2 regions of the Adhaeribacter swui genome follow, and region 1 is predicted to be linked to the other one. Evidence: riboswitches for the same ligand, from Rfam matches in the RefSeq annotation. Region 1 holds a riboswitch; the other holds the start of a gene.

Region 1 (3,418 bases):
TACTTTATGCGCCGACACTACGTTGGGCGAGAAAGAAATATCAGTTTCGGCGTAATTATTAACTACCGTATTTTCTACGTTGTAATCAGCATCGTACACGTAAACCGTTTCGGCGTAATTTTTAATTTTATTACGACTTAAGGTTAAAGTGCTACTCACTTCCACCACATTGCGCCAGTTAGCCAAACCCGCGAGTTCTACCCCGGTGCGGTAGCTGCGTTTTATGTTGGTGCGCAACGCCGAACCCACATCGTTTAACTGGCCGGTTAACACCAGTTGGTTGTAATAATCCATGTAAAAGTAATTAACATCCAGGCTATACGTGAGGGGCTGGCCGTTGCTGTTTGTTTGGTTACCGCGTAAACGGTAACCGGCTTCCAGGTTGTACATGGTTTCGGCCTTGGGTTGCTCGGCTCCTTTGCGGTCCACGAAATCGCTGCGAACGGGTTCGCGGTTTCCTACGGCGTAAGAAGCGTAAATAGTCTGGCCCGGAGTAAAAGCGTAAGTAACGCCGGCCTTCGGATTTAAAAATTGAAAATCAGCTTGCTGCGTTACGTTGCGCTGGTTATCGTCGGTGCCTTTCAGGTCGTAAGTAATGGTGCGGTATTGCACATCGCCAAAAAAGCCCAATTGCTCGTTCGCCTGATAATTTACTTTGCCATACACTGTAAAGTCGGTTTTTAAAGCATCGCCCTGGTAATAACGCTGCCGAATTTCGCTGCTGGAAGCGTAACGCGCCCAGATAATTTCGCCGTAATGGTCGCCGTCGTAGCGGTTCCAGGAACCACCCAAGGTAGCCGAGAAGGTGCTTTGGGGCGCCCGGTAGTTTAAAGCGTAGGTTGCCCCGTAAAAATAATTATCGAGCCATTTGCGGCGGATTAAATCGGTGTTCGTTATGGTAGTATCGCCCAATACTACCGGAGGCACATTATAATTAGCCAGGCTCTGGTCAGTTTTGTATTGTTCGTAGTAGCCTTTGCCGCGGGTTAAATGAAAAGCGCCACCAAAATCAAACTGCGGCCCGAAAGTTTTAGAATAATGCAGTTGGTAGTGATCTTGCTGGTAATTATCAGTTTCGTTGTCGTAGGTTAAAGAATTATACCGCCGATTGGTTTTAAGCGAATCTTCGGGTACCCCATTCCAGGCTTGATAGGTTTGCTCCTGCCCCGAGAAAGTAACAAATTTGAGCATGCCCGATTTACCGTTGTAACCCGCCGCCAGGTAGTACGACTTTAATTTGGAAAAAGCCCGGTCGACGTAACCATCCGACGAAATCCGGGATAAGCGGCCATCCACCGTAAACTTGTTATTAATTAAACCAGTACCAAAAGCAACGGTATGCTTCCAGGTGTTATAAGACCCAAAGGTATTGTTGACTTCGGCATAGGCTTCGCGGTTTACCCCTATGGTGCGCATGTTGATGCTGGCCCCAAAGGCACCAGCGCCATTGGTAGAAGTTCCTACGCCCCGTTGCACCTGCATATCCTGCACCGACGAAGCTAAATCCGGCATATTCACGAAAAAAGCCCCGTGCGACTCGGCATCGTTTACCGGAATACCATTTACCGTAACGTTAATGCGGGTAATATCGGAGCCCCGGATGCGGATACCCGTATACCCCACACCGGCACCCGCATCGGAATTAACTACTACCGAAGGCGTTTGCTCCAGCAAATAAGGTAAATCCTGCCCAAAATTGCGGGCGGCAATTTGCTCTTTGCTGACGTTGGTAAAAGTAGTACCGGTTTTATCGTTGGCGCGGGTAGCCTGTATTACCACTTCGTTGGCCCGGATGCTGCTGAGGTTGAGCGTTAAGTTACGCGTAGTATTTTGATTAACGGTAATTTCCGTTTTACTGGCTTCGTAGCCCACGTACGATACCTGCAATACTTGCTTTCCGGAGGGAATGGCGTTTAACTCGTAATACCCTTGCTCGTTGGTAATGGTGCCGGTTTGATTAATTTGCACGGTGGCTCCCACCAAAGGCTTTTGGGAACCGGCTTCGGTAATCTGGCCAGTTACGGTAAACTGGGCAAAAACAAATAAAGGGCAAAAAATTAAAAAACTAAGTAAAAGTGCGTGTTTCATCCCGCTAAATTTTTTATTTTTAAAAATAGAAGCAGGAGTGCCCGACAAAAGAGCAGTAAAAAAGAAAATCCGTTTTTCCCTTCGCCGGCATTACCCGGATCAGGTTCAATGGGTATGATCTCAGCCTGAAATTATAAGGCACCCCTAAACTGCGCCAAAGGTAGCGGCATTTTTTTTTATTACAAATTTTATATCCATTATACTTTTTAATTGTTATCTTGTTATCTTGAACTAGAGTAATAAAATACTTTGGGAATCAGGACCCAAACTAAAAACCTCTTAGGGGGTATTACGTTACATCATTATGGCTTTTTATGCAGATTAACCTTTAATAGTGACTAAATATTATGTTAATTTCACTACTTTATACCTTTGCGGTGCTTACGATATTGGCATATTTTATTGTGATGCCCCGCCGCAAATACAATAGACCTTCGTCAGAAGGCAGTGACGATGATGGTGGCGAGCCAATTGGTTTAGACTTACCAGACCTGGATTTACCGCCGGGCATTTCCCTGCCAGTAAGTGATTTTGAACCGGACTATAATAAGCCTACGCCCCGCATTTTTGTGCGCGAAGATGGCGTGTTAGTATATTCCTGAGTAGAAAATCGTAAAAATTAAAAAAGCTTTTGCCCTGAGGTTTCATCCATCAGAGCAAAAGCTTTTTTGATTGAATACATTCAAATCCTGTTAATATTACATTTCCTTCTACCTTACAACAATCGTATACGCACAAGTAAAATCCTGACCGGGAGGCAGCATTATAATGCCTTCTTTCTGGGTAAGTTCACCGGAACTGTTCACGCTGTCGGCAATGCCGTGCCAGGGCTCCAGGCAAATAAAGGGCGCATTTTTCTCTTTAGTCCAGATGCCAAAATAGGGATAGTTTGGGAATAAAAAATCCAGGCCATGTTCGTGGTTACGGCTGCGTAAAGAAATCTTCCGGGATTTTAAATTTTTTAAAACAATGGCATCTTTCTCGAACAATTCATAGGTAAGCGGCAATTGCTTCTTATTTTCCAGCGGCACCGGTTCTGTAGCGCCATTCTGCAAGCCAGCATCGAGTAAGTATCTTTCTAAATTTTCAGGCTGCTCCAATTCTAAGTAATAATCTGAGAACTGTTCCTTGGGGAACAAAGGACAAGTAAAACCCGGATGAGCGCCCAAAGAAAAATACAGATCATGGCTATTCGGATTTTCAACCCGATAAGATACCGTTAAAGCATTTTCATCTAGTTGATAACGAATATACAACCGGAAATTAAAAGGATAATTAGCCAACGAAGCTTTGGATTGCTCCAGCAAAAAAGTTAAAGCGTTTTCGATTT
Region 2 (3,418 bases), 2.0 Mb from region 1:
TTGGTCCACCATCACGCCAATTACTGTTGCCAGAATGTTTTGCTGCGTCAGCGCGGAAATAATCTCGTTTTCCGAACCTTTTTTCACGGTTAGCAGCATGGCTCCGGCACCAATGCAATAGCGCGGGTCCAGCGAAAAGAGCCGGCATACTTCCTGCTGCACGATATCCACCGGAATTTTAAAATTTTCGATGAGTACTCCGTTGCCGGAAGCCACGGCCATCTCGTAAACGGCGCCCAATACGCCACCTTCGGTAACGTCGTGCATCGCCGATACTAGGGAGGTTTCCTGGTTAAATTGAGCGGCCAGTAAGGCTTCGGGTAAGGAAGACGTTTGATAGAATAAGTCGCAGGCTTGCTGGTACACTTCCGTGCCCAGCTTGGCTTTTACTGTTTCCGGAAAGCTCATAGCCAGGATAGCGGTGGAGGAAATAGCGCATTGCTTGGTCACCAGAATTACATCTCCTACGCGGGCGTTTTTGGAAACCAGCATTTTGCTTTTTTCGCCGACGGTAATAAAGGTGCCACCGCCCGCAATGGTGGAGTTTTGCCCTTCGATTACGCCGGTGTGCCCACCCGTAATCGCTACTTTTATGTCGGTGCAAAACTGATGAATGTAGTTCCAGTAAGTCTGAAAGTCGGTAGGGGATAACCAGGGTGGTAGGTTTAAAACAAATTGCCCGAACTGGGGAGCCAATCCGGTAGTAGCCATATCGTTCGCCATTAAGTGCACCGATAGCCAGGCTGATTCGGCTAATCCCAGCGAAGGAATCAGGGACAAAGGATCGCTGGTTACCGCCATGGCCTGGTTGTTCGGTAAATCAATAAGGGCCACATCCACCCCAAAGCCTGGTCCGGTACTTACCTCGGTTCGCGCATGCCCCAGCCTGGCGGCAAAGATGTCGTCGAAATCGGATTGGGTTATTTTGCCGAAAGCCTTCATGCAACGTTGTTGAATTTGATGTACAAGCCAAAGAAATCGCCGTAGGGTACGTGCCATTGCTGCACCGGAAACCATTTGGGTAAGCCGGTACAAGTCCACTGGATGGAGTAGTCGCGGCCTACTAAAGCCTCCTGAATAATTTTAGTTAGTGTGGCCGGGGTGTAAAAAGTAGCAGTCACGTAAAACGGGTTCTTCCCGAAAGCCTGTTGTATCCGGCGCCGAAAAAACTTGGGAGTATTACGGTTCATCATGCCCATGGCAATGCCGTATTTGCCCACCCGGGCCGCTTCCCGGATTACCTGCACCGGGTTTTTGTAGTACTCAAAAGTGGTGATAAAAGCCAGGGCATCGAAGGTGTGGTTTTTAAATGGCATGTAATGCGAATCGGCCAGCACCAGGTCGCCTTTAAATAAATGCAAGGCCTGGCCCAGCATAAACGGGGAAATGTCGCCGCCGGTCGCTTCAATGCCAATCTGGTGCCACCAGCGGGTAAAGCGCGTGGTGCCGCAGCCAAACTCCAGTAAGGTTTTCACCCGCGGGTCGCCGGAAACCAGTTGCTCCATTACTTTTTTCTGCCACACTTCGGCGCGTTTGTAGCGGCCTTCGTACCACAGTTCGTAGGTATCGGTGTGGTCGCGGTTAAAGAACCATTCCTGCCGGTTTTGCCAGTTTCTTATTTCGGGGGTGGTGAGTTGCTTCTCCATAGGTTATAAAATAAAAAACCACAACCCCATTGGTACAATGGAATTGTGGTTCAACAATATAGTGGTTCCGGTTTGCGGCATTTCTTACGCTGGTATTATCCAGTTCAAGTTTACGGGTATAATCTCAGCCTCCAGTCGGAAGCACCCCGATGCGTGTTATGTGTGCAAAGATGGTGTTTTTTTGGTTAGTTCAAATTTTTAAAGTTGTTATTTCTATCAGGAGATTGTTTAAGCCCTGATTTGCATAGCACTGGCTGCTGCTTTTGTTTGGCACATGCACTATGGCGCGGAAGTTACTTCCGTGACTATCGAATCAGATTAAGTATTTAAATTTTAAATTTTCTGTTCGCATAGTTGCTGCTTTACCTATGATTGTTGAATGAAGTTGTTTCATTGCTCGCTTCTTGTTCTTTTTGTCTTGACACAAAAAGAACCAAAAAAGTCAAGACGCTAAAAACTCGCTGAACGCTCGAACAGTTTAGCGTCATTTCTTGCACCTGGAACGGCTATCTGTTGCATAGCTGACGAAGGAAATTTAAAAAATTTAAAATTTAGAATCTTTCTCGCTGGCGCGAGCGTCTTCGCTCGTGTCTAACTATCTGGTAGGCCTCTGGCTGGGCGAATTGAAAAACGCAATTTTAAAGTAAGTTGCATGATTGCCGCTTTATTTTGAAAGAAACAGCAATAAGTGGCGAGTGTGCCTAAAGGGAGTAATCAACCAAATTTTTTAAAATTCTTCTGCAATCAATTCTCTATTTACGGCGGCACCGGCCATGGTTCCGGCAGCTACGGCACTAGCAACCGAGCGCATGGAAGTGGCATTATCACCGCTGGCGTATACGCCGGAGACGGTGGTTTTCTGCATCATGTCTACTTTGAGCAGGCCTTGTTCATTTAGTTCACAGCCTAAAGCCTGGGGAATGGTGCTGTGTTGCACAAATGGCGCACGGGCGTAAAAAGCAGTTACCGGAATCTCCGTTTGGTCTTGTAATACTACGCTCCGGATTTTTCCTTGGTCGTGGGGGAAGCTTTGGATTTCGGTTTCCACAATACCAATGTTGTGTTCTTTTAGTTTGGCGGTTTGCTCGGCGGTTAAGGTAGATGGGCCGTTTGTGAAAAGCGTTAAATCCGGCGTCCAGTTAGAAATTAACCGGACGTATTCAAAACCGGCATCGCCGTTCCCAAGTAACCCGGTTTTCTGGTTCCGAACTTCGTAGCCGTGGCAATAGGGGCAGTGAATCACGGAAATTCCCCAACATTCGGCAAAGCCCGGGATATCTAACATTTGGTCTTTAATGCCGGTGGCAAAAACCAGCTTTTTAGCGGTAAACTGGTCCTGATTTTCGGTGGTAATAGCAAAACCAGTTGCGGTTTTAACGCCGCTTACCGCCAAACCATCCTGGAACACCACGGTAGGGTATTGGGCCACCTGCTCCCGGGCCGTCGTCCGGATTTGTTTGGGCGTGTAGCCATCCTGGGTAATAAAGTTATGCGAATGCGGTGTTTGCTGGTTGCAAGGCTTGCCGCTATCCAACACTAATACGCGTCGCAAAGCGCGACCTAAACTCATAGCGGCGGCCAAACCCGAGTAGCTGCCGCCCACAATTATAACATCAAAGTTTTTGGCGTCTGTCATAAAAAATGTATTAAGAAGTGCGTGATAAGAATGATCGCCCGTAGGAACAACTTAGGTGGTATGCTTGTCTATAAGGCGGCCAAACCTGTATTTTAGTTTGGCAAACTTAGGATTTATTTTTATTATTGCAACTTAG

Evidence for each region. Region 1 has a riboswitch for thiamine pyrophosphate ahead of HUW51_RS16535 (TonB-dependent receptor). Riboswitches for the same ligand answer to the same signal wherever they lie in the genome.
Region 2: linked by a shared signal. The riboswitch ahead of HUW51_RS08825 (class I SAM-dependent methyltransferase) and the one ahead of HUW51_RS16535 (TonB-dependent receptor) in region 1 are both predicted to bind thiamine pyrophosphate.

The regions. Positions count from the first base shown of each region.
Region 1 covers NZ_CP055156.1:3,956,136-3,959,553, reverse strand. Annotated here, with positions in the region: gene HUW51_RS16535 (TonB-dependent receptor) at 1-2,088, opposite strand, end outside; TPP riboswitch at 2,147-2,244, opposite strand; gene HUW51_RS16530 (hypothetical protein) at 2,436-2,690, shown strand; gene HUW51_RS16525 (aldose 1-epimerase family protein) at 2,799-3,418, opposite strand, start outside.
Region 2 covers NZ_CP055156.1:1,982,451-1,985,868, forward strand. Annotated here, with positions in the region: gene HUW51_RS08820 (AIR synthase family protein) at 1-942, opposite strand, end outside; gene HUW51_RS08825 (class I SAM-dependent methyltransferase) at 939-1,646, opposite strand; TPP riboswitch at 1,711-1,805, opposite strand; gene HUW51_RS08830 (NAD(P)/FAD-dependent oxidoreductase) at 2,374-3,282, opposite strand.